2 regions of the Mycobacterium sp. OAE908 genome follow, and region 2 is predicted to be linked to the other one. Evidence: riboswitches for the same ligand, from Rfam matches in the RefSeq annotation. Region 2 holds a riboswitch; the other holds the start of a gene.

Region 1 (15,449 bases), 440 kb from region 2:
GCCTCCTGCAGGCGCGCCGCCGCCTTGCCTGTCGGCGCGGCCAACGCGATTCGCAACCGCCCACCGCTTGCGAGCATCGCCAACAGTCTCGCCACCGTCGTCGTCTTGCCGGTGCCGGGGCCGCCCGTCAACACCGTCAGCCCTTGCGACAGAGCGATTTCCGCAGCCACCCGCTGTTCCTCGAACCCCGCCGGGAACAGCCGGTCGATGTCGGAGGACACCTCGGTGGGCCGGGCCGAGACCATCGCGCGGATGTCCTCGCACACCTGCTGCTCTTCCAGCCAGTACCTATCGAGGTACAGCAGATCGCCCTCGACACGTAGCACCGGCGGGTCGGTCAGCAGCGGGCTGGCCTTCACTGCCGCCGCCAGATCCACCATCTCCGGCGAGGTCAGGTCGACGCATACCGAGCCGCCGCGCAACGCTCGCACCACGAGCGCGACCGCCAACGCCACCCGCTCGTCGGTTTCCTTGCCCAGCGCGGTGAGTCGCTGCGCGACATGGACATCCGCGGGTGCGAAGAAGCCAGTGTCGTCGACCACCAGTTCCAGCGTCATGCGACGAGCTCCGATACCGCCGTGATCAACGACACCGGTGGCTGCCAACTGAATACCCCGGCCGGGGCGGCCGGTCCGCACATGCCGCGCAGGAACAGGTACAGCACGCCGCCGAGATGCGTGGCCGGTTCGTATCCGGGCAGCCGCCACCGTAGAAACCGGTGCAGCACAACGCTGTACAGCAGCGCCTGCAGTGGATAGTCCGAATGCAGCATCGCCTCGACGAGCCGCGGCTGCGTGTAGTCCGCGGCGGTCAACGGCCGCGCCGGATCGCCGAGCCAGTTCGTCTTGTAGTCGACGACCACATACCGGTCGCCGATTCGCAGCACCGCGTCCACCGAGCCGGACAGATACCCGTTCAGTGGCTGGCCGCCCAGCGCCGCTCCCGTCAGTCGATCGGCATACGACGCCAACGGGTCATCCTTCGGCAGATGCGTCCGCAGCAGCTCGCCGACCTCGCGCAGATGCCCCCCACCCAACGGGAATTCGAAGTCCATCTCGCACATGCGGTCTCGCAGACCAATCTGCCGCAGCGTCAGACCGTCGGCAAGCGGGCCCAAGGGAGTGTCGTGCATCGGAATCATCGCCGCCGCCAACACCTCAGGTTCGACGTCGACCGGCCACCACACCGAGTGCTCGCGGATCTGCGTCTCCAGCTCCGCGGCCAGATCGACCGCGAACGGGTCCGCCGTCTCCAGCACCGCGTGCACCAGCGTGCCGAACTTCGCTCCTGCGGGCAGGTCAGCCATCGGTGAGGGCACATCGTCGCCGGCCGCCGACGCCACGACCGGAATCTCGGCGACCTCGTCGTCCAACTCGACGACCTCCGGCTCGCTGCTGACCGGCGTCGCCTCGGCGTCGCGAATCAGGCCGGAGTACGACGTGCGTCGCCACGACGTGTCGATGCCGCGGTGGAAGTGGCGGACGTCAAGATCCGTCGGCGGCACAGCGCTTGGCAGCTCGGGCATCGGCGCGATCACGGAGTCCTCGATCACCGGACCGCCCGCGGCTTCCCATTCGCGCAGCCGCGCCATCGCGTCGGCATCCGAGACCTTCGCCGGCTGAGCAGAATTCGGCACCTCGGCCTCGCCCGGCTTGCGGCCCCGCAGCAGCCGCGACAGCCCACCGTTGGGCTCGTCGTTCGACGGCGCCCACCACGCCACCACCTGAGCCTGCGCGCGGGTCAGCGCGACGTAGGTCAGTCGGCTGTCGTCGCTGGCGTCCTCGGCCCGCCCCAGCTTCACGACCGCGTTGTAATCCGGGCTGTCGGGGCCGCCGATGTGCAGGCACCGGGTGTCGCCCTCGTGGTACAGCACCAACTCGGGATCGCGGACGTACCGGTTGAACGCGAACGGCAGATACACGACCGGGAACTCCAGGCCCTTGGCGGCGAACACCGTCATCACCTGCACGGCGGCCGCGTCGTTGTCCAGCCGGCGCGCGCGTTCCGTTGCACCGCTCCGCTCGTCGCGCTGGGCACGCAGCCAATCACGCAGGGCCGGCAGGCTGAAGTGCTCGCGATGCGCTGCCTCCTGCAGCAGCTGCGTCACGTGCGACAGATCCGTCATCAAGCGTTCGCCGCCTTGCCACGACAGCACGCGGTCGCCCATTCCGCTCAGCTGCGCGGCCTCGAAGATCGCGGCGACGCCCCGCTCGCGGGCGTGGCCTGCCCACTCCCGCAGGGTTTCCGCGACGCGGTCGGTCAGCGCGTCGCCGCCTGCCACAAGCGATTCGGCCGTCTCGCCGAAGAACATCGTCGCCGCGGCGGCCCGCACCATCCCGGGTCGGTGCGGCTGGTCGAACGCTTCCAGCAGGCACAGCCAGTCCTCGGCTGCGTCGGACCCGAAGATGTCGGAGTCGCCGGTGTACACGGCAGGGATGCCGGCTTCACACAGCGCCTCGTAACAGGCTCGGGCGTCGACGTGCTTCTCGACGATCACCGCGACGTCGCCCGCGCAGACGGGATGGTCGTCGAACGTGACGCCGCCGGTCAGGAGGCGACCGATGTCGGCGGCCATATCGCGGGGGATATGCGAACGCAAGTCGCCGATCAGCAGTGTGCGAGTTCCGCTGCGGCCCAGTGTTTCCCGTCGTACCACCCGAAGCCGGAACGGATCTCCGGCGCCCTTCAGTCGCGACCCGACATGGTGGGCGTCGACGTCATGCACGATGATGCGCGGGTCGCCGAGTTCGGCTCCCTTCAGCACGACCTGTAACCGCCGCACCAGATCGCCGTCGCTGCGCCAGTTCGTGCTGAGCGTCTTCTGCACCCCTGCGGTTGCGGCCGCGTCGAGGTAGGTGACGATGTCGCCGCCGCGGAACGAATAGATCGCCTGCTTCGGGTCGCCGATCAGAATCAGTGTCGAGCGGCCGCTGAACGCGCGGTCGATCACCTTCCACTGCACCGGGTCGGTGTCCTGGAACTCGTCGACCAACACGATCGGCCACCGCTGGTGCATGCGCACTTGCGCCGGTGAGTCGTCGGCGTCCAGCGCGTCAGCCAAGCGGCTCAGCAGGTCGTCGTAGCCGAGGATGCCCCGCTGCCGCTTACGCTTGTCCAGTTCGGCCACAACGTCTTTCGCGAAGTTCACGCAGACTGCGGCGCGCGAATCGGGATCGGGATCTTTGGGCCGCAGTTCGGTCGCCGGCTTGTTGACCACCTCGCGGGCCAACCGCAGCGCATCGGCGTACGCCAACAGCGGGTCCTCACGCTCGCGGCCGAAGTGCCGCAGATACAGGTCGTCGACGATCTCGGTGACCAGCTCGTCGAGGCTCTCCACCAACGTCACCCCTGCGTCGGTGTCGCCCGCGACACCCAACGAACGCAACACCAGCTGACAGAACTGGTGCGTGGTGGCGATCGTCGCTGCGTCGAAGGCCGCCAATGCATCTCGGAGCCGTCGACGGCGGTCGGGCTGTTCTTCCGCGGCCGCGGCTTCGACGAGTTGGCGGCGGACCCGGTCGCGCAGCTCCTGGGTTGCCGCGCGGCTGAACGTGATGAGCAGCATCTGGTCCAGCGTCGCGACACCCTCGGCGACATACCGCGTGACGAGGCTGGCCAGTGCGAACGTCTTGCCCGTGCCCGCACTTGCTTCCAGCACCGTGGTCGAACACGGGCCGGGCAGCGGACCGGACAGATCGAAGCGGTCCATCATCCCAGTGCCCTCAGCATCGGCAGCCACAACCGGCAGGCATACTCGTCAAGCCCTCTTTCGACGAGTTCGGATAGCCACGCGCCCTTGCCGAATGCCCGTTCGTGCGCCTTCTCGGCGTCCTCGCCGGGATAGCGATCGGAGCGCCAGCGATACATTGCCGCCCGTTCCGGGTCGCCGTGTGAGTGTTTGGCTTCCGCCCACGCGTAGGAGGTCTTGACGGGCAGCGGCAGCGGCTCCCGTCGACCCGCGTCGTAGATCGCCACTAAGTCAGCGAGCAGTTCGACAGCGGATTCCGCGGGGCGTCCCAGCACCTCCTCGCGCGGCGTGGTGCCGCGTTTCGGTCGGCCGATGACGACAGCCGACCAGTCTGTGCGCGACGCGTGAGCGAGCAACGCCAGCAACGGAATCCACGACTGCAGCAGATGCCGGCCGTCGAGCTTCGAATACGTCACCGCGACCAGCCGCTCGCTGAACACCGGCGAGACGGTGCCGGTCAACCGCCGCCCGCCGAGATCGATGTCGACGTCAAGGGCCCGCGACTGCGCGCCGCGGTAGTGCCGCCCGACCTCCGCCAGTTGCGTGGCCTGGTCGCGGATCTCGGTGGCCTTGCGCCATCCCAGTCGACCGGGTGGCAGTGTGCCGCGCCGCCATTCGGCCTCGCGCGCCTGGTCGGGCTGCATGCCGTCGAGCATGTCGTGCAGCATGCGGTCGCCGACCGTCCACTCCTCGAGCGCGTTGATGTCCACCGGCATCGCATCCTGGACCCCGTCGATCTCCCAGGGCAGCGTGTAGTCCAGTGCGCGGAAGAACCCCTTCACCGGATCCCGGAAGAACGCCGCGAGGTCGGCGAGCACCACGTCCTCGGTCGGCGGGGCCGGCAGCGGACCGGAGATGAACGGTGGCCGCTCGGCACGGCCGGCGGAGCGGACGCGGGCCGCCCGCAGCACCGTCGGGTCGAAGGTGAACGGTTTGTCGGGGACAAGGCCGCCCGGCACGACGTTTCGAGTGTCGAAGGGCTGCAACGGGTGTCGAACGACGACGGCGTCGCGGACCTTGTCCGGCGTGGTCAGGTCCAGCGTGTCGAGCAATTCGGCCAGCGGCACCGCGGGCGGGCGTTCGTGTCCGGAGTATTCGTTGGCGCCGGTGTAGGTGATCACGAGGTGCTCGGTGGTGGCCTGGATGGCGTCGAGCAGCAGTTGCCGGTCCTCAGAGCGGATGTCGCGCTCGCCGGTCATCGGAGTGCGCGCCAACACGTCGTCGCCGTCGACCACCCCGAGCCGCGGGAATACCCCGTCGTCGAGGCCGACCAGGCACACCACCCGGTGCGGCACCGAGCGCATGGGCACCATCGTGCAGACCGTCAGCGTCCCGGTGCGGAAGTTGGCGCGGGTGGGGCGCCCGGCGAGATGGCGCTCGAGCAGTGCCTTGATGTCGGGCAGCCGCATGAGAGTGCCGGCGCGTGAGCCCGCTTGGCGCAGCACGTCGTTGAATTCGCGTTGCAGCTGGCTGATCTGCCATGCGTCGTCATCACTGACCTTGGCCAGCAGGTCGATTCCGTGTTCCAGCGACGTCAGCCACTCTTCCAGTGACCTTGTGCCGGTGAGTGATTCGGTGACACGGTGCAGCCGGTCGACATACTCGGCGAGCCGCCCAGCCAGCTCGACGCGGTTGCTGCTGACGTCGTCGAGCGGCAGCGTGGTGTCAAGCCAGGCATGCGAATCGTCGGACATCGCGACACCGGCCAGGACGCGGTCGATGCCGAATCGCCAAGTGTTCTGGATGAAGTCGACGCCGAACGGCTGGCGGTCTTCCTTGTCGAAACCCCAGCGGATGTTGGCTTCGCGCACCCAACGGGTGATGTCCTCGAGGTCGTCGTCGCTGAACTCGAATCGGGCCCGGACCGGCGCGGCGGCCGCGAGATTGAGCACCTCGCTGGAGGTGGCCCTGCTGCCCGCGAGGCTGAGCAGCTGACTCGCGACGCCCAGCAGCGGATTGGTCTGCACGAGGGAGCGGTCGGCCAGGCGTACGCGCAGCCGGTGCGCGGGATGCACGCCGCGGATCATGTCGCCGAGGCCGAAGCCGGCGACGATCAGTGGCGCGTAGGTCTCGATATCCGGGCACATGACCAGGATGTCGCGAGGCTCGAGGGTGGGGTCGTCGGCGAGCAGGCCGAGCAGGACCTCGCGAAGCACGTCGATCTGGCGGGCCGGGCCGTGGCAGCTGTGCACCTGGATGGAGCGGTCTGTCGGCGTGTGTGTGCGGCCGTCCGGACTGACGGCGTTGGCGGCGATATCGGACTGCAGCCAACCGAGCAGGGTGTCGGGATGCGTTGAGCCACTGAGATATTCGTCTGTGGCGGGATCGTCGGGCAGACTGCGCTGCAGCTCGCGCAGGTCGCGGCCGAGGGTGGCCAGCAGGGGGTGGGCGACGTTGCGGTGGCTGGTGTCGTCGCGGCGGGGGATCGGGCCGCTGTCGGTGGCGAGCTTGCGCCATAGGTCGTCGCTGGGATGCGGCAGCCACAGGTGCAGATCGTGGTGGGTGGCCAGCGCGGTCAGGAGTTCGACCTCGGTGGACGGCAGCCGGGTGTGACCGAACAGCGACATCCGCTCCGGCAGGTCCAGGGGCGATTCTTGTAGCCGCACAAGGGTTTTAGCGTGCCGGACATGCGGCGGGTCGGCGTCGACCTTGTCGAGCAGCGCGCGCCACAGCGGCGGCTGCCAGTCGAGGTCGGAGGGGATGTCGCCTGCGACATCGCGTTCCCAATCGATCAGCAGCTGCGGCCGTTGCCGGGCGTAGGAGGCGAACAGGCCGGCGAGCCGGCGGGCGACGGCGTAGCGGCGGCCCTGGCGCAACTCCTTCTCCTCGCCCACTTCGAAGTGGCCGAGATGAGTGGCCAGGGTCTTGCACCAGTCCGCAGTGCAGCTGGCGTCGATGACCTCGAGCAGCGGCCAGACCATGGCGTCGGGAGACCATGGGTCGTCGTCCGCGGTACCGGTGATCTCCGCAATCAGGGAATGCGGGTTGCGGAACGAGATGCCTGCACAGATGCCGTCCTGGCCGGCACCGCGGCCGAGGATGTGGGAGAGCCGCTGGCTCAGCCACCGTTCGACGCCCTTGGCGGGGACGATGATCAGCTCTTGCGCGAACGGGTCGGGTAGCGGAGTGGACAGCAGATGGCCGAGGGCGTCGGCGAGGAGATCGGTGCGCTCAGCGCGATGGAGGTGAAGCGCCATCAGTGCTCACCTTAGGAGCCTCCGTCGACCTGGCGGGCCAGTTCGTCGACGACACGGTCGAGTTCGTCGACCATCCAGCTGTCCAGGCCGCGAGCACGGTAGGCCTTCAGCAGTTCGCCGTAGTACCAGAGGTGATCGTGCGGGTCCTTGCGGTTGAAGCGCTCCCACAGTTTCGGGCCGTGCTCGTGGTAGTCGCGCAGCATCGAGCGTGCGTTGTCGAGCTTGTCGGCGACGGAAACCAAAAGCGTGTCGACGCCGACCTCGGCAAGGTGGTCGACGTAGCGGCGCTTGCGGTCCAGCCATGGCGGCTTGGGTTCCTCGTCGGTGTCGCTGCACTCGGCGACGATGCGCGCGACGTCGTCGCCGAACTTGGTTCGGATCTCGGCCAGCGTTGGGGGACCGCCCTGGTCCTCGACGGCGTCGTGCAACAGCGCCGCGATGGCCTGGGCTTCGGAGCCGCCGTCGTTGATGACGAGCCCGGCCACGCTCAGGAGATGGCCCATGTAAGGGATGTCGCCACCTTTACGCACCTGGTTGTGGTGCTTGTGCTCGGCGTAGACGAGCGCCTTGGAGAACTGGTCGGTCAGTATCGGTGTGGAGGTCTGCTCACTCAATGCGATTTCTCCCCTTTCAGTCTGACCATAGCCGCAGGGGGTGACATGAACGTTTTGCCCGGCTCTACGCGACAAAGTCGACGGCAGCGACAAAGTCGCCAAGAGGTGGGCACAAGGAAGGGTGCTGTCGGGATTCCGCGCCGGGGCGCCTCGGTCTCGCGGGCCCAGTGCACCCACCCGCACCACCACCCCAGCCCGGACCGGTCGATCGCAGCGACGCCGGGATTGCATCCGTACACCGGAATCATGTCGTCTGCCCTTGCGTCCCAATCGATTCCGTTCGGCAGAATGAACCCAACGGCACGGCGTGGGATGGAGCATGCCGACTCAGCGTGATCGGGGTTTGCCGCTCTATCGCGAATTTCGCAGTCGTCTGACTTCGGCGACCAGCCGAGGGACGTCTTGACGAGCGGCGGCGATGAAGTCGAGATCGGCGTCGCTGATCGGCCGGTCGTCGCGGGACACGTACATGTCTTCGTCGCGGTCATCGTCGTCACCGATCTGAATGAAAGTCGATCCGCACGTCATGTCGCGGCCTTCGATCCACGACTTCCATGGCCCCTTGCTTGTCGCGTCCGCGCGCTGCTGCATCGCGTCGAGTTCCGCGTCACTAATTGGCGCCTCGTTCGTCATGCCGCCAATTGTGACGGCTCGAGGGCGAGTGTTCCCTACGCTCGGCCTATGAAGGCAGTCACCTGCACCAACGCCAAGCTCGACGTCGTCGACCAACCCACACCCACGCCGGCCAAGGGCCAACTGCTCCTCGACGTCATTCGCTGCGGCATCTGCGGCTCGGACCTGCATGCGCGCAACCACTGCGACGAGGTCGCCGAAGTGATGGCCGAGACCGGCTACCCCGACTTCATGCGCTCGCACCAGTCCGTGGTCTTCGGCCACGAGTTCTGCGGCGAAGTCCTCGACCACGGTCCGAAAACCCGCAAGACACTCAAGTCCGGCACACCCGTCGTCGCGCTACCCCTGCTGCGACGCGGCAAGGAGGTGCACGCGCTCGGGCTGAGCACGCGGGCCCCCGGCGCCTACGCCGAACGCGTCGTCGTCGAGCAGTCCCTCGCGCTGCCGGTCCCCAACGGCCTACCCGTCGAACAGGCCGCGCTCACCGAACCCATGGCCGTCGGCTGGCACGCCGTCCGCCGATCCGACATCGGCAGAGGCCAAGTCGCCATCGTCATCGGCTGCGGACCGATCGGCCTCGCCGTGATCCTGATGCTCAAGGCCAAGGGTGTGCGAACGGTGATCGCCAGCGACTACTCCGCCGGCCGTCGCGCGCTGGCCATCAAGTGCGGCGCCGACATTGTCGTCGACCCGGCGCTCGACTCGCCGTACGAGGCCGCGAAAGGCCATGGCCATCTCGAAACACCGCTCGACGCTTTCGATCTCGCGATCGGCACCATCGAGAAGCTGCAGCGGGTGCGCCTGCCGTGGTGGCACGTCTGGCGCGCCGCCGACGCGGTCGGTGCCGCCACTCCCAAACACCCCGTCGTCTTCGAATGCGTCGGCGTCCCCGGCATCATCGAGAGCATCATCACCGGCGCGCCGCTGTTCTCCCGCGTCGTCGTGGTCGGCGTCTGCATGGGCGCCGACCAGGTCCGGCCGTCGATGGCGATCAACAAAGAGATCGATCTGCGCTTCGTACTCGGTTACACCCCAATGGAATTCCGCGACACACTGCACATGCTCGCCGACGGCAAGGTCGACGCAACGCCACTCATCACCGGCACCGTCGGACTCGCCGGCGTCGACAACGCGTTCCAAGCGCTGGCCGATCCCGACGCACACGCCAAAATACTCATCGATCCGAAGAGCGACGCCACAAGCCCTCTAGGGAGCTGACGATGAATGTCCTGAGAACCCCTGACTCCCGCTTCGCGAACCTGCACGGCTACCCGTTCGCGCCGCACTACGTCGACGTTGCCGCCAGCGACACCGATGGCCTTCGTATGCACTACGTCGACGAGGGCCCCGCCGACGGCGCACCAGTCGTCCTCCTACACGGCGAGCCCACCTGGAGTTATCTGTACCGCACCATGATTCCGCCGCTCGTTGACGCAGGCCGTCGCGTGCTCGCCCCAGACCTGATCGGCTTTGGTCGCTCCGACAAGCCCAGCGCCATCGCCGATTACACGTACCTGCGGCACGTCGAATGGGTCACGGCATGGTTCGACGCCCTCGACCTGAGGGACGTCACAATGTTCGTGCAGGATTGGGGATCGCTGATCGGACTGCGCATGGCCGCAGAGCAACCCCACCTCGTCGGCCGCATTGTCGTCGGCAACGGGTACTTGCCTGCCGGTCAGCAGCCCGCGAACATCGCCTTCCGCACGTGGCGGGCCTTCGCGCGCTACACGCCGGTGCTGCCGTGCGGACGCATCGTATCCGCGGGCACCGTCACGAAGATTTCAGCCGAAATCCGAGCCGGATACGATGCGCCCTTTCCCGACAAGACTTTTCAGGCAGGCGCGCGGGCATTCCCAACCCTGGTGCCGACGACGCCGGATGACCCCGCGCTCCCGGCGAACCGCGCCGCGTGGGAGGCCCTCGGCCGGTGGGAGAAGCCTTTCCTGTGTGTCTTCGGCGCCAAAGATCCCATCCTCGGTCGCGCCGATCGCCCCCTGATCGCGCATGTGCCCGGCGCCGCGGGTCAGCCCCACGCCCGTATCAACGGCAGCCACTTCGTTCAGGAGGACTGCGGCCCGGAATTGGCCGCCCGGATGCTGGCCTGGGACCCTGCCCGAGCCTGACGCTCTAGACTGAAAACAGCTTCACGAGTTGCCGTCGCCAAGCTCCGACTGGACGGCACGCCAACCCCACGCTCGTGGGTGGCTCGGATGACGAAGCGGTCCGCACCGACCGGTGCCGACAAGAGCGCCTCCACCGGAGGCCCCGACGAGGGAGCAACATGCGCAAGCATTTCTTCCGCGCCTTCATCGCCGATCCCGTCTGCGCGTCCGCGGACCCCGGTCACCACGTCGACATCGGCCGCTACTTCATGGCCGTCGCGAAATCAGCGGTGGCCTTTCCGGTCAGCGCCCACGTCCGCGATGGGCTCGTCCACCTCGACACCGGCGAAATCCTCTGGCATCACCGGCCCGACGACGTCGCGCATGCGCTGAGAAGCAGCGACGGCCACGCCGAGTGGGCGCCCGAATGGCAGGTCCTGCTGGTGCCCGGCGCCGTACTCGCCGACGAGCGAAACGTGTTCACGCTCGCTTCCGAGCGCACCGAATGCGAGGCTCTCAGCCCTGCTGCACCACGTTGTTTCCCGAGTTATTGATGTCCGGGGAGCCGGAGTGATAGGTCACCACGTTTTCGACCCCCGACGCGCTGATCTGGTCCGACGTCTCGAGCGTGACCTTGTTCTGCATGCCCGACACCGACACCGTCGTGCAGTGGCCCGTGATCGTGACCGTGTTCGAGACGCCACTGATGCTCACCGGATTGTCGTTGCATTCGAGCGTCTTGTTCGCGCCCATCCCAGCGACGCTGAGCTGACTACCTGGCGGCGCCGCGGTGGGCTGCGAGGGAGCGTTTGGCATCGAGGGCATCGACGGAATGCTCGGGATGGAGATGCCGGGGAAGCTCGAGATGTCGCGCGTCGCCTTCTGCATCACCACGAACCCGACACCTGCGGCAACGATCAGGAACACCACAGCGATGCCCGCGAACAGCGCCCACGGAATGCCCGCCGACGACTTGCGCTGCGGCGCCGGCGCCCACGGCGCGCCGTACCCCGGCGGCGTGTACGGACCCTGGGCCGGCGGCGGCATTGGCGGCAACGGCGGCGGTGCGTACGCCTGATCGGGTGCCGTGTACGGCGTCGTCCCCGTCCCCAACTCGGTCGCCCGCGCCGTATCGGCCAGCGGTTGCTCGAGCGCCCTGATCCGAGCCTCGGGGTCGTCCTGTGGATTCATGCGCAGATGGTCCCACAGACAGTAGGTGCCCTCAACGAATGTGACAATTTGCTGACGAGGGGCGTGCAACGTCGGCTGAAGTGGTACCCAGGAAGTGTGGTGGCAGCTGGTTTCATCGCCATCGGCAGCGGTCCGGCAGGGTTAAGCGCAGCGGAGACGTTCCGCAGCAAGCACCCGCACATCCCCGTGCGGATTTTGACCAACGACGCCGCCCTGCCCTACGCCAAGCCGCCGCTGAGCAAGGACTATCTTTGCGGCCGCGAAGCCAAGCGCGATCTGCACAGCCCCGGCTGGTTCGCCCGCCACGACGTCGAACTGGTCCGTGGGATCACCGTCGACCACATCGACGTGGTCGGCCAGGAGGTCGTCACCGAGGGCGGCCGCCGCTACCCGTACTGGCATCTCGTGCTGGGCTGCGGCGCCAGTCCTGTCCCTCTCGCGATCCCCGGGGCCGAGGCCGCGCTTCCGCTGCGGTCGTTCGCCGACGCGCTGATCCTGCGGATGGCCGCCCGCACCGCCGACTCCGCGGTCGTGATCGGTGGCGGGCTGATCGGCTGCGAAGCCGCGGCCACACTCGCCGCCCGCGGCGTCCCCACCACGATGGTTGCTGCCGAACCCGTGCCACTGCAGCGCAGATTCGGCGACGAGGTCGGCGAACGAGTCGCAAAGATACTGTTGGACAACGGGGTTCGCTTCATCGGGTCGACGGCTGTGACCGCGATCGACGACACCCACGTTCACCTCGACACCGGTGCGAGCATCGACGGTGACGTCGTCGTCTCCGCGACAGGCGTGCGCCCCGATGCGCACCTTGCCGTCGACGCCGGGCTTGACACCTGCGACGGCCGCATCGTCGTCAACGAGCACATGCACACCTCGGCACGCAACGTCTACGCCGCAGGCGATGTCGCATTGGCCTACAACGTCACCGCAGGCAGGCGTATCCGCGCCGAGCACTGGCGAGACGCCGCGCAGCAGGGCCGCATCGCTGGGCTGACCGCGGCCGGCCAGCCTGCATCCTGGCGCAAAATTCCCGAATTCTCTTGCGTCATCGGCGAATCCACGTTGAAGTACCGCGGCTGGGGTACCGACTACGACAACACCCGACTAGACGACCACCGCGACGGATTCACCGTCTACTACGAGTCGGAGGGCGATGTCGTCGGCGTCCTCACAGCCAATCTCGCCGGCGGAACATCCAGTACAGCACGATGACCATCAGCACGATGACCGACGTGCTGACCAGAAATCCCGAGAAGGTGTTGATGCCCGGGTACTCGACGTTCTGGCCGTAGAACCCGGTGATCGCGGTCGGCACCGCGATGATCGCCGCCCACCCGGTCAGCTTCTTCATCACCGTGTTCAGCCGGGCGTCCTGCAGCGACAGGTTCGTTTCGAACACGGTTGTCACCATGTCGCGCAACGACTCTGTCCACTCCGAGACGCGCAGCACGTGGTCGTAGAGGTCCGAGTACAGCGGATCGAGTTCGGGTGCCGTCTTCGCGTCGAGACGCCGATGCTGGATGGAGTTGACGACCTCGCGCATCGGCAGCACGACGCGGCGCAGCTCGACGAGGTCCTTACGCATTCGGAATGTCTTGCGCTGGAAGTCTTTCCGCGGGCTGTTCTCGAACAGGTCGTCTTCGACGCTCTCGATGCCTTCGTCGAGCTTCTGCACCGCGTCGAAGTGCCCGTCGACGACCACGTCGAGCAGCCCATGCACCAGCGAGCCGACCCCGTATTCCTGGCCGCCGAGTTCGTCGAACCGCTGCGACACCGCATCGATGTCGAAATGCGGTGACAGCCGCACCGTGATCAACCCCCGCGGCAACACGAACCCGGAGATGCGGTGCACGTCGAGCATCGACTCCGTGTCATCGGCGGGCTCGCGGGTGGAGACGCCGTACACCGTGACGAAGGTGTGGGTGCGGTAGACGACGGCCTTGGTGCGTTCGGACTCGGCGATCGCGTCCTCGACGGCCCAGCTGTTCAGGCTCAGCTCTTCGGCCAGGTCCTTGAGGATCGCGTGGTCGGGGTCGTAGATGTCGCACCACACCAGGGTGTCCTCTTCGGCCAGGTAGTCCGAGATCGACGGGAAGTCGAAATCGTCCTGCGGCTTGCCGGCCCGCCAGACCCGGCCTCGGACGTGCGTCACCCCTTCATCATGTCAGGGCGGCGCATCCGCGCGCGTGGCCGCGGCACCAGCATCGGGACGGTCTGGCGGTACGCGTCGTAGCGCGCACCAAGCGTGGCGGTCAGGTCGCGTTCCTCCAGTTGCATCGCCACCAGGATCCACGCTGTCGTCACGCAGGCGAACAGCAGGTGCCCGGCGGTCATCGTCGGCGCCGCCCAGAACGCGACGATGAAGCCGAGGTTCAGTGGATGACGCACCACGCGATAGAACAGCGTCGTGCGGAAGCCCGTCTGCGCCTGCGGCCGCGACCGCCAGACCGCGAACACCTGCCGCAGCCCGAACAGCTCGAAGTGGTTGATCATGAACGTCGACGCCAGCACGATCGCCCAGCCGAGCCAGAACAGCGCCCAGATCACCAGCCGCACCGGCTGCGAGTTCACAGCCCACGCGACGGCGGGCAGCTCCCGCCACTGCCAAAGCAGCAGGGCCAGAACAAGACTCGCGAGCAGCACGTAGGTACTGCGCTCGACGGGCTGAGGAACGTAGCGCGTCCACCATCGCTTGAACGCCGGGCGCGCCATCACGCTGTGCTGCACCGCGAACAGGGTGAGGAGCGCGACGTCGATGGTTATCGCCTGGCCGACGGGAGCGGAGATCGCGTTGTCGACGCTGCGCGGGGTCAACCCACCGATAAAGCCGATCGCGTAGACGAACACGACGAGAAACAGCGCATAGCTGATCGCGCCGTAAGTGATTGCGAGATAACGGTTCATGGCTCTCAGCGTCGCGCCGAACTGGTGCTCCGCGCATGGGGCATTTGCCTCAACTCTCGACGCGCCCGACCAGTCCTCGTTCGAGCGCGTACATGCTGGCGCCGATCCGGTTCGAAACGCCGATCTTGGCGTAGGTGCGTTCGACGTGGTTGCGGGCGGTTTTCTCGCTGATCACCAGCTTCGCGGCGATCTCCTTGTTGGTCGCGCCCTGCGCCACGAGGCGAAGCACATCGACTTCGCGTGCCGTCAGCCCATCGGGCCGCGGCTTGGATTTGAGCGACGCGTGGCCTGCGGCGTGCAGCACCGCGTCGACGGCGATCTCGTCGAGCTCACCGTCGCGCACCCGGTTTCGCAGCCGTCGCGCCGCGCTCTCCGGCGACATCGCCTCGCGATATGGCCGTGGCTCGAGTGCGGACTGATAGCTGACCGCGGCCGCCACCAGCCGATCCGGCATCGTCAGCTGCCGCGCCGACAAACCCCGCGGATATCCCGAGCCATTCAGGCACTCATGATGATTCGCGGCGATCTCGGCCACGTCCTTCAGCCCGGGCACCCGATGCAGGATGCGCTCGGTCAGATACGGATGCAGCCGCATCCGCTCGAATTCGGCCATCGTCAATTCGCCTGGCTTGGACCAGATTTGGTTGGATACGCCGATCCGGCCGATGTCGTGAATATGGGCGGCCCTGCGGGTCGACGTGACGGCATCGGAGTCGAGGCCCGCGGCCGCCGCGGCGTCGGCAGCAAGCTGCGCGGTCGCCCGCGAATGTCCCAGCGTGAATGGACATTTCAGGTCGACGAAGTCTCCGATGGCGACGATGAGGTGGTCGAGAGCCTGTTCGTCGAGCGTGATGTGCCGATCGGGCGCCTGCTGTAGCGCCATCGTCCAGACGTCTCCGGTCGACGGGATGGCGAGCAGCGATTCCGCGTCCGCGGTGAACGCGTCGACGACCGCGGGATCGAACTGCCCGCCGCGCCTGTTGCGCGCCATCGCAACCGCGCCGACCGTGCCGTACTCGCGCTGATGCACCTCGACCATGTCGGCCACCTGCGC
Region 2 (15,449 bases):
CCATCTGCAGCGGGTAGTTCCACGGCGTGATGGTGGCGACCACACCGACGGCCTCGCGCCGGATGCTCGACGTGTGATCGCCCGAGTACTCCGCGGTGGCCTTGCCCTCGAGATGGCGGGCCGCGCCCGCGAAGAAGTCGATGTTGTCGACGCTGCCCGGCACGTCGAACTCGGCGGCCAGCCGCACGGGTTTACCGGTCTGGCTGACCTCCTCGCCAACCAGATCATCCGCGTGCTCGTCGGCCAGCTTCGCCAATTTGGCCAGCACCGCGGACCGATCGGCGGGCGTCGCGGTCGCCCAACCGGACAGCGCAGCGCGCGCGGACGCCACCGCCCGGTCGACGTCGGCAGCGGTGGCCAGCGCGTAGTCGGCGACGGGCTGGCCGGTCGCCGGGTTGATGACCTGATGGCTGGCGCCGCCGTTTTCCACCGGGGCGCCGTCGATCCAGCTGCCTGCCACGCTGGTAGATACCGTCCGGCCCTGAAGCACAGTCATGGCCCAACGCTAGCCCACGCCTCACGGCCCGGCTACGCATTCCCGCCGCGCGAGGCCCTCCAAACGAGGGATTTCATCGCTGTAGTTGCTTGTAACGACGGATTCCGTGCACAATCACTGGCATGGCCAACCCCGGCGCACCGCAGCCACTGGGCCCCGTCTCGTTCCGCGTCAACCAGTCTCGACCTGGCGCGGCGTTCCAGCTCGACGAGTTGTCGAAGCAGATCATCGAGAAGTTGCAGCAGGACGGCCGCCGATCGTATGCGGGCATCGGCAAGGCGGTCGGGCTGTCGGAGGCCGCGGTCCGTCAACGTGTCCAGCGGATGGTCGACGCCGGTGTCATGCAGATCGTCGCAGTCACCGATCCGATGCAACTGGGCTTCGCCCGCCAGGCGATGATCGGCATCCGCTGCACCGGTGACACCACCCGCGTCGCCGAGAAGTTGGCCGCCCTCGAATCCGTCGACTACGTGGTGCTCACCGCCGGCTCGTTCGACGCCATCGTCGAGGTCGTCTGCGAGGACGACGACGACCTACTTGACCTACTCAATACTCAAATTCGCGCATTGCCTGGGGTGATATCCACCGAGACACTTGTTTACCTGAGACTCGTTAAGCAGCAATACAATTGGGGTACAAGATGACAACTACCGATATCACACAAGAGGTTTCAACCGATCTGGGCGCAAAGGCCGCCCGTCACCTATGGGGTCACTTCGCCCGCCATGGCGAAGGCATCACGCCGCCGATCATCACCCGCGGCGAGGGCGTGATGATCTGGGACGACAAGGGCAAGAGCTACATCGACGGCCTGTCAGGTCTTTTCGTCGTTCAGGTGGGCCATGGCCGCAAGGAACTCGCCGAGGCCGCGGCCAAGCAGGCCGAGACGCTGTCGTTCTTTCCGCTGTGGTCGTATGCCACGCCGACCGCGATCGAACTGTCCGAGCGGATCGCCGGATATGCGCCGGGTGACCTGAATCGGGTGTTCTTCACCACCGGCGGCGGCGAGGCCGTTGAGTCGGCGTGGAAACTGGCCAAGAACTACTTCAAGCTCACCGGCAAACCCGGTAAGCACAAGGTCATTTCGCGTGCGATCGCCTATCACGGCACCCCGCAGGGTGCGCTGGCGATCACCGGGCTTCCTGCATTCAAGGCACAGTTCGAGCCGCTGACGCCGGGTGGCTTCCGCGCGCCGAACACCAACTTCTACCGCGCACCGGAACCATATGCCCACGACGTCAAGGCGTTCGGGCAGTACTGTGCCGACCGCATCGCCGAGGCCATCGAGTTCGAGGGCCCCGACACTGTCGCGGCCGTTTTCCTCGAGCCGGTGCAGAACGCAGGCGGCTGCTTCCCGCCGCCACCCGGATACTTCGAGCGGGTCCGCGAGATCTGCGACGAGTACGACGTGCTGCTGGTGTCCGACGAAGTGATCTGCGCCTACGGCCGGATCGGCTCGATGTTCGCCTGTGACGACTTCGGGTACGTACCCGACATCATCACGTGCGCAAAGGGTTTGACGTCGGGCTACTCTCCGATCGGCGCGATGATCGCCAGCGACCGGCTCTTCGAGCCGTTCAACGACGGCAAGACGACGTTCGCCCACGGCTACACCTTCGGCGGCCACCCGGTCTCGTCGGCGGTGGCGCTGGCCAACCTCGACATCTTCGAGCGCGAGGGGATCAACGACCACGTCAAGGAGTCGGCACCGGCGTTCCGCGCGACGCTGGAGAAGCTCTACGACCTGCCGATCGTCGGTGACGTCCGCGGTGAGGGCTTCTTCTACGGCATCGAACTCGTCAAGGACAAGACCACCAAGGAGACGTTCAACGACGAGGAGTCCGAGCGACTGCTGCGCGGCTTCCTGACGCCCGCGATTTTCGAGGCCGGGCTGTACTGCCGCGCCGACGACCGCGGCGACCCAGTCGTGCAGTTGGCGCCGCCGCTGATCAGCGGGCAGAAGGAGTTCGACGCCATCTACGAGATCCTGCACGGAGTGCTGAGCGAAGCCAGCCGAATGATCTAGCCAGACCGGTAGCCTCGGGCGCGTGACAACCGCGCCGAAGCCACCCGTCGACCCCGTCCGCTGGCAACCGCCACCCGTCGACGCGCTGCCGGAAGTGCCCTCGGCCGACCTCACCGTCGTCCCGGTGCCCGGCAACGCGCCGGAGGATGTGGTCGTCGACGCCGACGGCAACATCTGGACAGGCGTCGACGACGGACGCATCGTGCGGATCACGCCCGACGGTCAGCCCACGGTCGTCGGTACCGCAGAGGGCCGTCCGCTGGGACTGGCCGTCGCGCGCGACGGACGGCTGCTGGTGTGCACCAGCCCCGGCGGCCTGCTCGTGATGGACACAGGCAGCGGCAAGTTTGAGACGCTCGTCGAAGAGGTCGACGGTCACCGGTTGCAGTTCTGCTCGAATGTGACCGAAACACCGGACGGCACAATCTATTTCACCGAGTCGACAAGTGCCTTCACGTATGCGAACTATGTGGGTGCGATCTTCGAGGCGCGCGGCCGCGGGAGCCTGTTCCGCCGCGATCCCGACGGCACCGTGCTGACCGTCGTGCCGGGGTTGTACTTCGCCAACGGCGTGACACCGACGGCGGACGGGTCGGCGTTGGTGTTCGCCGAGACGCAGGGACGACGGCTGTCGAAGTACTGGTTGACCGGGTCGCAGGCAGGAACCGTCACACCGCTGGCGGTCAATCTGCCCGGCATGCCCGACAACCTGTCGACCGGCGCCGACGGCCGCATCTGGTGCGCATTGGTCACCCCCGCGAACCGCGTGGCGGACCGACTGGCGGCGGGGCCACCGATTCTCCGCAAGATTTTGTGGCGCCTGCCGGACCGACTTCAGCCGAAGCCGGAATCGGTGGTGTGGGCCGTCGCGTTCGATCCGGACAGCGGTAAGGCGGTCGCCGGCGTGCGCACGACGCATCCGTCCTTCGGTCTGGTGACCGGCCTCGTCGAGTCGGACGGGAAGCTCTGGATGGGCTGCATCGGGGCGCCGGCGGTCGCGCACTGCGACCTTGCAGCGCTCGTGCTCTGACCGAGCGCCCGCGCCCGCGAAGTCACATTTGTAACTTCAAACTCATCAGTCACAGCGCGCCTCCACGGGATCGGGCGGATGTCCGCCTAATCTTCGGTCACGATGGCGAACGTTCGAATCGCGTTACCGCGGGCCGCAGCGCTGGCAGCGGCGCTTTTCCTGGTGGCAGGCCCGGCCATGGCAACGGCCGAGCCCGATCAGGCACCCCCGGAAGCGGCGACGTGCCCGTACCGGGAGTCGACGCCACCTGCCGTCGACTCCTCCGAGGTGCCTGAGGCCGGGGATCCGCCTGCGCCGCTGCCGGTTCCGGCCAAGCCGCTCGGCGGTGACGCGCTGTCCGGGTGCGGCATCGTCACCGCTCCCGGCACGCCGCCGGTACCCGAGGACATCTCCGCAGAGGCGTGGCTGGTCGCCGACCTCGACACCGGCGACGTCATCGCCGCCCGCGACCCGCACGGCAGGCATCGGCCCGCCAGCATCATCAAGGTGCTGATCGCCACGCAGGCGCTGCGAGAGTTGCCGATCCACAAAGTGGTTGCGGGCACACAGGAGGACGCCAACGCCGAGGGCACCAAGGTCGGCGTCGGTGAGAACGGCTTCTATTCGATCAACGACCTGCTGCACGGGCTTCTCATGCACTCCGGCAACGACGCCGCGCACGCTCTGGCCATGCAACTCGGCGGGATGGATACCGCGCTACAGAAGATCAACGACCTTGCCGGCAAGCTCGGCGGCCGCGACACCCGTGCGGCGACGCCGTCGGGTCTCGACGGGCCTGGCATGAGCACGTCAGCCTACGACCTCGGCCTGTTCTACCGATTCGCTTGGCAGAACCCGACTTTCGCCGACATTGTGGCTACGCGCACGTTCGACTTTCCCGGCCGCGGCGACGTCGGCTATCCGGTCGAAAACGACAATCAGCTGCTCTACAACTACCCCGGCGCGATGGGCGGAAAGACCGGCTACACCGACGATGCCGGGCAGACGTTCGTCGGCGCGGCCAACCACGACGGCCGCCGGTTGATGGCCGTGCTGCTGCACGGCACTCGCCAGCCGATCGCGCCGTGGGAGCAGGCCGCACACCTGCTGGACTATGGCTTCGCGACCGCACCCGGCACCAAGGTGGGCACGCTGATCGAGCCCGATCCGTCGCTGCTCGCAGCCAAGCCGGACGCCGCACCCAACCCGGCGACCGCCGCCGCCTCCACCCCGCTGCCGGACATCAACGCGATGCCGGTTCGGGTCGGCGTCGGCATCGTCGGGTCGATCGTCGTGTTCGGACTCATCATGGGCGCACGGTCGCTTAACCGGCGCCCGACGCTCTAGTGTTTGCGTAACCGCGAAAAGCTCAGCGCGCCAAGCGCTCCCACTGCCGCAGCCGTCAGCGCCCCGCGCACCCCGAGACCCTCGCGGATCTGCACCCGCGGCGTGATCTGCGCGGGCGCCGGTGGTTCCGCGGGTGCGGGCACGAGGTTTTCGGTCGACGTCGCCGCCCACGCCGTAGCGAACAGGATCAATCGGGCGGTGATGTAGGCGAAGACCATCAGACCCAGCACTGGACCGAACGTCGCGCCCGCCGGTCCTGTCACCACCGATCGCAGGTAGATCGAGGCCACCTGCTTGAAGATCTCGAAGGCCACCGCCGCCAGCAGACCGGCCTTCGCCGCACTGCGAAGGCTGACCGACTCCCGCGGCAGCCGCGCGATGATCCAGGTGAACAGCAGCCACGAGACCGCGATGGACACCAGCAGCGACACCACCCGCAGACCCAGGTCGACGCCCGGAACATTCTGCAGCCCAAGCCATTCCAGCACGCGCTTCATCAGACCCGAACTGCCGAGAGCCGTCAGCGCGGTGGTGAGGACGATCGCCACGAACAGACCGGCGATGGCAATGAGATCGGACAGTTTCGTGCGGAGGAATCCCGGCGGGTCATGGCGCAGCAGCCCCCACATCTGGCTCAGCGCCTCGCGCAGATTGGCCATCCAACCGAGGCCGGCCCATGCCGCGGTCGCCAAGCCGATGATGCCTACCGAGGTACGCGACTTGATCGCCGAATCCATCAGGTCGATCAGTTGCTGGCCGGCGTTTCCAGACACCGCCGACTTGATGCGCTGGGTGATCTCGGCGAGCAGGTCAGGCTGGCTGGCCAGGATGAAGCCACCGATCGAGAAGCCGACCATCAGCAGGGGGAACAGCGCGAAAATCGTGAAGTAGGTGATGCCCGCGGCGTAGAAGTCGCCCTTGCTGTCCTGATAGCGCCCCTGCGCTCGCATCACGTGGTCGAACCACCCGTACCGCGCCCGCAGGCGATCAAGGATCCCCGGTTTGGCCGGCTCGGCCGGTTCTGTCATCCAGCCTCCCCGGAAAGCGTTATGCGCGTGGCGCTAAGAACCCTAACCGGTCATATACCCGCTTGAGAGTCTTGGCAGACACGTCCCTTGCGCGCTCAGCACCCGTGGCCAGCACCGCCTCGAGTTCGGCCGGATCGTCGAGCAGTTCGTCGACGCGCTCCTTGATCGGCGTGACGAACTCGACGACGGCCTCGGCCGTATCGGTCTTGAGGTCTCCGTAGCCGCGGCCCGCGTAGCCCGCGACGAGCTTGTCCACGTCGGTCCCGGTGACGGCGGCCTGGATGGTCAGCAGGTTGGACACCCCCGGCTTGGCGCCCTGGTCGAACCGGATCTCGCGCTCACTGTCGGTGACGGCAGAGCGGATCTTCTTCGCCGAGGCCTTCGGATCGTCGAGCAGGCTGATCAGCCCGGCCTCGGTGGCCGCCGACTTGCTCATCTTCGACGTCGGATCCTGCAGGTCGTAGATCTTGGCCGTGGCCTTCTGGATCAACACGTCGGGCACGACGAACGTCTCGGGGAAGCGGGCATTGAACCGCTGCGCGACGTCGCGGGCCAACTCCAGGTGCTGGCGCTGGTCCTCGCCGACCGGAACCAGATCGGTGTCGTAGAGCAGGACGTCGGCGGCCATCAGCACCGGGTAGGTGAACAATCCCACCGTGGTGGCTTCGCTGCCTTCCTTCTGCGACTTGTCCTTGAACTGAGTCATCCGCGAGGCTTGCCCGAAACCGGTGAAACAGCCCAGCGCCCAAGCGAGTTCGGCGTGTGCGGGCACGTGGCTCTGCACGAAGATCGTGCTGCGCGACGGGTCGATGCCCAGCGCCAGGTACTGCGCGGCCGTGACCAACGTGCGCCGCCGCAGCTGCTCAGGGTCCTGCGGGATCGTGATCGCATGCAGGTCGACCACGCAGAAGAACGCGTCGTAGTCGTCCTGCATGCCGACCCACTGCTTGATCGCGCCTAAAGCGTTGCCCAGGTGCAGGGAATCAGAGGTGGGCTGGACACCGGAAAAGACGACAGGGCGGGAAGTGCTCATGATGGCTCAAGTTTCGCACGCCTCAACCAACGGATTTTTCGGCGCTCTGCTCCCGCGACTGTTCCAGCGCCCGTCGCGCGAACACCCACCGCTCGGTGATCGCCATCTGACCGCGGCCCCTGCCGAGGAACGTGACGAACCACGAGATGACGGCGATCAGCCGGTTACGACCGCCCACCAGGTAGTAGAGGTGCAGGCCGAGCCACGCCAGCCACGCGAGGAAGCCGCCGAACTCCAGCTTGCCGATCTGGCACACCGCGGAGAACCGCGAGACCGTCGCCATGCTGCCTTTGTCGAAGTACTTGAACGGCTTTCGTGCCGAAGGCTGCTCGCCCTTGAGTTCGGCCTTGATCTGCTTGGTGGCATACACCGCGCCCTGGATCGCGCCCTGCGCCTGGCCGGGCACACCGGGCACGCTCATCAGATCGCCGACGACAAAGACGTTCGGATGGCCCTTCACTGTGAGGTCGGGCTCGACGACCACCCGGCCGGCCCGATCGACTTCTGTGCCATCGGACTGCGCGGCGATCATCTTGCCGAGCGGGCTGGCCTGCACACCGGCCGACCACACCTTGACGGCGGCCTCGATACGGCGTTCCTCGTCACCCTCCTTGACGGTCAGGCCCATGTAGTCGACGTCGGTGACCATCGTCTTCAGCTTGACCTCGACGCCCATCTTCTCCAGCCTGCGCTGCGCCTTGAGCCCGAGCTTCGGGCCCATCGGCGGCAACACCGCGGGTGCGGCCTCGACGAGAATCACGCGCGCCTCGGCCGGGTCGATCGTCCGGAACGCTCCGGTCAAGGTCCGGTCCGCCAGCTCGGCGATCTGGCCGACCACCTCGACGCCGGTGGGGCCCGCACCGACGACGACGAACGTCAGCCGCCGTTTGCGTTCCTCCTCCGACGTCGTCACCTCGGCCGCCTCGAACGCACCGAGGATGCGACCGCGCAACTCGAGCGCGTCGTCGACGGTCTTCATGCCCGGCGCAAACGCCTCGAACTGATCGTTGCCGAAATAGGACTGCTGCGCGCCCGCCGCGACGATCAGGCTGTCGAACGGCGTGACCCGCTCCCAGTCGAGGAGTTTCGACGTGACGGTCTTGTTCTTCAGGTCGATGCCGACGACCTCGCCGAGCAACACTTGCGCATTCTTCTGCTTACGCAAGATGATTCGCGTCGCGGGCGCTATCTCACCGACCGACAGGATGCCTGTGGCGACCTGGTACAGCAGCGGCTGGAACAGGTGATGCGTGGTCTTCGCGATCAGGGTGACGTCGACGTCGGCGCGCTTGAGGTGCTTGGCCGCGAACAGCCCGCCGAAGCCCGATCCGATGATGACGACGCGATGGCGCATTGGCCAACCCTATCTCGCCAGTTGTGTGCAGTTTGTGGCGGTGAGCGCAACAAACTGCACAGAACTCACCAATATTCAACCGTTACCGGCGCGTGGTCGGACCACCGCAGCGCATACGCCTCGGCCCGCTCCACCCGCGCGCTACTCGCCCTCGCCGCCAGCCCGTGGCTCGCAAGCTGGTAGTCGATGCGCCAGCCTGCGTCGTTGTCGAACGCCCTGCCCCGCCATGACCACCACGAGTACGGTCCCGCCACGTCCGGATGCAGCGCACGAACGACGTCGACCCAGCCAGCGGCCAACAGTTCGGTCAGCCATTGCCGTTCGGCGGGAAGGAATCCCGACTTCTTCACGTTTCCGCGCCAGTTCTTGATGTCGTTCTCGGTGTGCGCGATGTTCCAGTCGCCACAGACCACAGCGTCACGGTCGGTCAGCGTCGACATGCGGTGCGCGAGCGCCGTCATGAACCGCTCCTTCTCGAGCTGGCGGTCGGTGCCTGCCTCACCGGTCTGCACGTACACGCTCGCGACCGTGAGCCCGTCTATGTCGACCTCGACATAGCGCCCGTGCAACGCGAATTCGTCGGCGCCGAGGTCGCGCACCTGATGGATCGGATGTCGGCTCAGCACGGCAACTCCGTTGCGGCCCTTGAGATCTCCACCCGCGGATGCCAGCTGCCAGCCGTCGGACAGCGCTGGGCTGAGCGCGCAGGCGAGTTGATCGTCGTCGGCCCGCGTCTCCTGCAGACACACCACATCGGCCTTGGTTTCGGCCAGCCACGGCAGCAGACCGAGGTTGGTCTCCGACCGCTGCCTGATCGCCGCGCGGATGCCGTTGACGTTGATCGTGGTGACAATCACGGCCTCAGACCGTAGTCGACCGGCTTGCGATACCGGCGGTATCACCTTTATGGTCGGGCTCATGACCGAGCGCGCACCGATACACCTGGGCTCCGGCGAACCGATGCTTTTGCTGCATCCGTTCATGATGTCGCAGAGCGTGTGGAAAGGCGTCGCACCGCTGATTGCTGGCACTGGTCGTTACGAGGTGTTCGCGCCGACCCTGCCCGGCCACAACGGCGGCGTCAAAGGCCGGTTCTTCCTGGATACCGCCGAGTTGGCCGACGACATGGAACGTCGGATGGATGCGCTGGGCTGGGACACCGCACACATCGTCGGCAACTCGCTCGGCGGCTGGGTGGCCTTCGAGCTGGAACGCCGCGGCCGGGCGCGCACGCTGACCGGCATCGCGCCGGCCGGCGGCTGGAGCCATCTGACGCCCGCCAAGTTCGAAATCGTCGGCAAGTTCGTTGCCGGCCTGCCCGTTTACCTGGTCGCCAAGGCGCTCGGTCCCCGTGCCCTGAAGCTGCCATACGTGCGCCAGCTCGGCTACGTGCCGATCAGCGCGAGCGCCGACCGGCTCACCGACGAGGACTGGCTCGACATCATCGACGACGTCACCCACTGCCCCGCCTACTACCAGCTGTTGGTCAAGTCGCTGTTGCTGCCTGGTCTGCAGGAGCTGGCCGAAGGCACCGCGCCGACGCATCTGGTCATCTGCGAAAAGGACCACGTGCTCCCGCATCCGCGCTTCACCCGGCACTTCACCAAGCACCTGCCGGAGGCCACGGAGATCACGCATCTGGATGCCGTCGGGCACATCCCGATGTTCGAAGCACCGCAGCGCGTCGCCGATCTGATCGTCAACTTCGTCGACCGCTATGCGACGCCGCCGCCGCAGAAGGCGTTCGGCTAACCCTTTGTCACCGGCTCGGCCGTCACGCCTTCCAGCGCCGAATTGAGTGTCTTGCTCGGCCGCATCACCGCGGCCGTCTTCTCCGGGTCCGGCCAGTAGTAGCCGCCGATGTCGACCGAATTCCCTTGCACCTCAGCCAGTTCGGCGACGATCGCGTCCTCGTTCTCGGCGAGCGTCTTGGCCAGGCCCGCGAAGTGGCCTGCCAGTTCTTGATCCTCGGTTTGCTCGGCCAGTTCCTGCGCCCAGTACATCGCGAGGTAGTACTGGCTGCCGCGGTTGTCGAGCTCACCGGTCTTGCGTGACGGGGCCTTGTCGTTCTCCAGCAGCTTGCCGATCGCACCGTCGAGCGTCTTGCCCAACAGTTCGGCCCGCTTGTTGCCGGTCTTGGCGCCAAGGTCTTCGAAGCAGGCACCCAGTGCGAGGAACTCGCCAAGCGAATCCCAGCGCAGGTGGTTCTCCTCGACCAACTGGTGCACATGCTTGGGCGCCGAACCACCCGCGCCGGTTTCGTACATGCCGCCGCCGGCCATCAGCGGGACGATCGACAGCATCTTCGCGCTGGTGCCCAGTTCGAGGATCGGGAACAGGTCAGTCAGGTAGTCGCGCAGGATGTTTCCGGTCGCGGCGATGGTGTCCTGGCCGCGAATCAGCCGCTCCAGCGTGTACCGCATGGCCCACACCTGCGGCATGATCTGGATGTGGAGGCCCTCGGTGTCGTGGTCGGCCAGATAGGTCTTCACCTTCTTGCGCAACTCGACCTCATGCGGGCGCTCGGTGTCCAGCCAGAACAGCACCGTCATGCCGGAGGCCCTGCCACGGTTCACGGCGAGCTTCACCCAGTCCTGGATCGCGGCGTCTTTCACCACTGGCATGCGCCAGATGTCGCCGGTCTCCACGTTCTGGCTCAGCAGTACCTCGCCGGTGTCGATGTCGACGATGTTGGCGACACCGTCGGTGGGGATCTCGAACGTCTTGTCGTGGCTGCCGTACTCCTCGGCCTGCTGCGCCATCAGCCCGACGTTGGGAACGGTTCCCATGGTTCTCGGGTCGAACTGGCCATGCGTCTTACAGAAGTTGACCATTTCCTGGTAGATCCGGGAGAACGTCGACTCGGGGTTCACCGCCTTGGTGTCCTTGGTCCGGCCGTCGGCGCCATACATCTTGCCGCCCAACCGGATCATCGCGGGCATCGACGCGTCGACGATCACGTCGCTGGGTGAATGGAAGTTGGTGATGCCACGCGCCGAGTCGACCATCGCCACCTCGGGCCGGTGTTCGTGCACGGCGTGGATGTCGCGGATGATCTCCTCGCGTTGCGAGGCGGGCAGCGACTCGATCTTGGCGTACAGATCCGACATCCCGTTGTTGACGTTGACGCCGAGTTCGTCGAGCACGGCCTGATGCTTGGCGAAGGCTTCCTTGTAGAACACCTTGACCGCGTGGCCGAACACGATGGGGTGGCTGACCTTCATCATGGTCGCCTTCACGTGCAGCGAGAACATCACGCCGGTCTTGTACGCGTCCTCGATCTGCTCTTCGAAGAAGTCGCACAGCGCCTTCTTGCTCATGAACATGCTGTCGATGATGTCGCCCTCGTCGAGCGCGACTTCTGGCTTGAGCACGATGGTTTCGCCGTTTTTGGGCTCGAGCACCATCTTGACCTTGCGCGCCTTGTCGAGCGTCATCGACTTCTCGCCGTGATAGAAATCGCCGCGCTTCATGGTCGCGACGTGGGTGCGCGAGGCCTGCGACCACTCACCCATGCTGTGCGGATGCCTGCGCGCGTACTCCTTGACCGCATTGGGCGCGCGTCGATCCGAATTGCCTTCGCGCAGAACGGGGTTCACGGCACTGCCGAGAATCTTGCCGTAGCGCTCCTTGATCGCCTTTTCCTCGTCGTTCTTCGGCTCGCCCGGGTAGTCGGGCAGGTCGTAGCCCTTCTCCCGTAGCTCCTTGATGGCGGCCAGCAGCTGCGGCACCGAGGCACTGATGTTCGGCAACTTGATGATGTTGGTTTCGGGGTGGTGGGTCAGCTCACCGAGCGTGGCCAGGTTGTCAGGGACCCGCTGCTCCTCGGTCAGCCGGTCGGAGAACTCACTGAGGATGCGCGCCGCCACCGAGATGTCGCTGGTTTCGACGTTGATGCCGGCCGGCTCGGTGAAGGTGCGGATGATCGGGAGGAAGCCGTAGGTCGCAAGCAGCGGCGCCTCGTCGGTCAGCGTGTAGATGATGGTCGGCTGCTCGGCGCTCATTGTGTTGTCTCCCGGATTCAGTTTCGGTCAGTTCGCTGCTCGCGGGCCAGACTACAAGCAGCATCGGGTGCACGAAGGCTCAGCTTGGCTACTGACCAGTAGCTTCTGTGCTGGGCGAACATAGGGAAATTCTCCCGATGTCTGGGCCGCAGTGCCACCGCGACGATGGCGTAGAGCGATCGAGAAACAAACCAGCCGGTGGCACCCAGTCAGTGGCATGCGATACCCTTCTCATCGGTCATGAGTGCCAGCGTCAAGCCCCGGCTTGCTGGCCGGCAACCCTCCAACCGCGGTGGGGTGCCCCGGGTGATTGACCAGGTTGAGTAGCCGCTACCGGCTACCGGCAAGCGCGGGTCCGTTGTGACGGGCCCCCAGAGACAGATGGAGGTCCGTTTCGTATGAGCACGCCAGATCCGACGGCCGGTTGGTCGTTCGAAACCAAACAGGTCCACGCCGGTCAGACGCCCGACATCGCGACGAACGCGCGGGCGCTGCCGATCTACCAGACCACGTCGTACACGTTCAACAGCACCGAGCACGCCGCCGCCCTGTTCGGCCTCGCCGAGCCCGGCAACATCTACACCCGGATCATGAATCCGACGCAGGACGTCGTCGAGCAGCGCATCGCGGCCCTCGAAGGCGGCGTCGCCGCGCTGTTCCTCGCGTCCGGTCAGGCCGCTGAGCACTTCGCGATCCTCAACCTCGCCAACGCGGGCGACCACATCGTGTCCAGCCCGCGGCTCTACGGCGGCACCTACAACCTGTTCCACTACACGCTGCCGAAGATGGGCATCGAGGTCAGCTTCGTCGAGAACCCCGACGATCTGGAGTCCTGGCGGGCTGCGGTCAAGCCGAACACCAAGGCGTTCTTCGGCGAGACCATCTCGAACCCGCAGAACGACATCCTCGACATCCCGAACGTCGCGGCCGTCGCGCACGAAGCCGGTGTGCCGTTGATCGTCGACAACACCGTCGCGACCCCGTACCTGATTCAGCCGCTGTCCCACGGCGCCGACATCGTCGTGCACTCGGCGACGAAGTACCTGGGCGGACACGGCGCGGCGATCGCAGGCGTGATCGTCGACGGCGGCACCTTCGACTGGACCAACGGCAAGTTCCCCGGCTTCACCACCCCGGACCCCAGCTACCACGGCGTGGTGTTCGCCGAACTCGGCCCGCCGGCGTTCGCGTTGAAGGCAAGGGTGCAGCTGCTGCGCGATCTCGGCTCGGCTGCCGCGCCGTTCAACGCGTTCCTCGTCGCACAAGGGCTGGAGACGCTGAGCCTGCGCGTTGAACGCCATGTGGAAAATGCACAAAAGGTGGCGGAATTCCTCGCAGGACATCCGGACGTGACATCGGTGAACTACGCGGGGCTGCCGAGCTCGCCGTGGTACGAGCTCGGAAAGAAGCTGGCCCCCAAGGGAACCGGCGCAGTGCTGGCGTTCGAGCTGGCCGGCGGTATCGACGCGGGCAAGGCGTTCGTCAACGCGTTGACGCTGCACAGTCACGTCGCGAACATCGGTGACGTGCGGTCGCTGGTGATCCATCCGGCGTCGACGACGCACGCCCAGCTCACCCCCGAGGAGCAGTTGGCCACCGGCGTGACCCCCGGCCTGGTGCGGCTCGCCGTCGGCATCGAGGGCATCGACGACATCCTGGCCGACCTTGAGCAGGGCTTCGCCGCGGCCAAGCCGTTCAGCACCTCCGCGGGCGCAGACCCGAAGACCGCGGCGGCGTTCTGATGACGGTCATCGACATGAGCACCGTGACGCTGCCTGCCGAGGGTGAAGTCGGCTACGTGGACATCGGCCCGCTGACGCTGGAGAACGGCGCCGTGATCGACGACGTCACGATCGCCGTGCAGCGGTGGGGCGAGTTGTCGCCCAACCGCGACAACGTCGTCGTCGTCCTGCACGCCCTGACCGGCGACTCACACGTCACCGGCCCCAGCGGCCCTGGTGACGAGACCGAAGGCTGGTGGGAAGGTGTTGCCGGCCCGGGGGCACCGATCGACACCGACCGCTGGTGTGCGGTGGCCACCAACGTGTTGGGCGGCTTTCGCGGGTCGACGGGCCCGAGTTCGCCCGCGCCGGACGGGAAGCCTTGGGGCTCAAGGTTTCCGCTGATTTCTGTGCGCGATCAGGTCGAGGCCGACGTCGCCGCGCTGGCGGCGCTCGGCATCACCGAGGTCGCCGCGGTGGTCGGCGGGTCGATGGGCGGTGCTCGGGCGCTGGAGTGGATCGTGAGCTACCCGGACGCGGTGCGCGCGGCGCTGGTGTTGGCCGTCGGCGCTCGCGCGACCGCAGACCAGATCGGCACACAGAGCACGCAGATCGCGGCCATCAAATCGGATCCGGGCTGGCAGAACGGTGACTACTACGGCACCGGACGTTCGCCGGATCTCGGCATGCAGATCGCGCGGAGGTTTGCGCATCTGACGTATCGAGGCGAGCCCGAACTGGACGCGCGGTTCGGCAACGATCCGCAGGGCGACGAGGATCCGGCGAAGGGCGGCCGCTACGCGGTGCAGAGCTATCTGGAGCACCAGGGCCGCAAGCTGCTGGCCCGCTTCGACGCCGGCACCTACGTGGCGCTCAGTGAATCGCTGTCCAGTCACGACGTGGGCCGCGGTCGCGGCGGCATCGAGGCGGCGCTGCGCGGCTGCCCGGTTCCGACCGTCGTCGGCGGCATCACCTCAGACCGGCTGTACCCGCTTCGGCTGCAGGAGGAATTGGCCGAGCTGTTGCCTGGTTGTACCGAGCTGAACGTGGTCGACTCGATTTACGGCCACGACGGATTCCTCTTGGAGACCGAGGCGGTGGGCAAGTTGATACGTCGGACCTTGGAGCTGGCCGAGCGGTGACCGACCCCAGGCAGCAGCGTTCACTGTCGTTCGGCGTAGAAGCCGCGGCATACGAGCGCGGCCGACCGTCGTACCCACCCGAAGCGATCGACTGGCTGCTACCCGGCAACGCGCGCGACGTGCTGGATCTCGGCGCCGGCACCGGAAAGCTGACCACGCGGCTCGTCGAGCGTGGCCTCGGTGTGGTCGCGGTCGATCCCATTCCGGAAATGCTCGAGCTGCTGAGCAACTCGCTGCCGGACACGCCCGCGCTGCTGGGCACGGCCGAGGACATTCCGCTGCCCGACGA

What was found. A riboswitch is a leader RNA that binds a small molecule or an ion and turns the genes downstream of it on or off. The one in region 2 is predicted to bind S-adenosylmethionine.
Region 1: it holds a riboswitch for S-adenosylmethionine, as region 2 does, so the genes downstream of both, J3E61_RS14680 (hypothetical protein) here and J3E61_RS16820 (bifunctional o-acetylhomoserine/o-acetylserine sulfhydrylase) in region 2, are expected to answer to the same signal.

Annotation. Positions count from the first base shown of each region.
Region 1 is NZ_JAGGJL010000001.1:2,972,598-2,988,046, forward strand. It holds gene recD (exodeoxyribonuclease V subunit alpha) at 1-557, opposite strand, end outside; gene recB (exodeoxyribonuclease V subunit beta) at 554-3,709, opposite strand; gene recC (exodeoxyribonuclease V subunit gamma) at 3,709-6,945, opposite strand; gene J3E61_RS14660 (HD domain-containing protein) at 6,957-7,559, opposite strand; gene J3E61_RS14665 (hypothetical protein) at 7,911-8,192, opposite strand; gene J3E61_RS14670 (zinc-binding dehydrogenase) at 8,241-9,410, shown strand; gene J3E61_RS14675 (alpha/beta fold hydrolase) at 9,413-10,318, shown strand; SAM riboswitch class IV at 10,338-10,449, shown strand; gene J3E61_RS14680 (hypothetical protein) at 10,477-10,851, shown strand; gene J3E61_RS14685 (DUF3060 domain-containing protein) at 10,814-11,488, opposite strand; gene J3E61_RS14690 (NAD(P)/FAD-dependent oxidoreductase) at 11,495-12,703, shown strand; gene J3E61_RS14695 (magnesium transporter CorA family protein) at 12,660-13,643, opposite strand; gene J3E61_RS14700 (isoprenylcysteine carboxylmethyltransferase family protein) at 13,640-14,395, opposite strand; gene J3E61_RS14705 (HD domain-containing protein) at 14,445-15,449, opposite strand, start outside.
Region 2 is NZ_JAGGJL010000001.1:3,416,215-3,431,663, reverse strand. It holds gene J3E61_RS16875 (gamma-aminobutyraldehyde dehydrogenase) at 1-496, opposite strand, end outside; gene J3E61_RS16870 (AsnC family transcriptional regulator) at 619-1,140, shown strand; gene J3E61_RS16865 (aspartate aminotransferase family protein) at 1,137-2,522, shown strand; gene J3E61_RS16860 (SMP-30/gluconolactonase/LRE family protein) at 2,545-3,552, shown strand; gene J3E61_RS16855 (D-alanyl-D-alanine carboxypeptidase) at 3,655-4,878, shown strand; gene yhjD (inner membrane protein YhjD) at 4,875-5,906, opposite strand; gene trpS (tryptophan--tRNA ligase) at 5,926-6,939, opposite strand; gene J3E61_RS16840 (NAD(P)/FAD-dependent oxidoreductase) at 6,962-8,293, opposite strand; gene xth (exodeoxyribonuclease III) at 8,359-9,150, opposite strand; gene J3E61_RS16830 (alpha/beta hydrolase) at 9,212-10,045, shown strand; gene J3E61_RS16825 (NADP-dependent isocitrate dehydrogenase) at 10,042-12,297, opposite strand; SAM riboswitch class IV at 12,534-12,653, shown strand; gene J3E61_RS16820 (bifunctional o-acetylhomoserine/o-acetylserine sulfhydrylase) at 12,696-14,039, shown strand; gene J3E61_RS16815 (homoserine O-acetyltransferase) at 14,039-15,160, shown strand; gene J3E61_RS16810 (class I SAM-dependent methyltransferase) at 15,157-15,449, shown strand, end outside.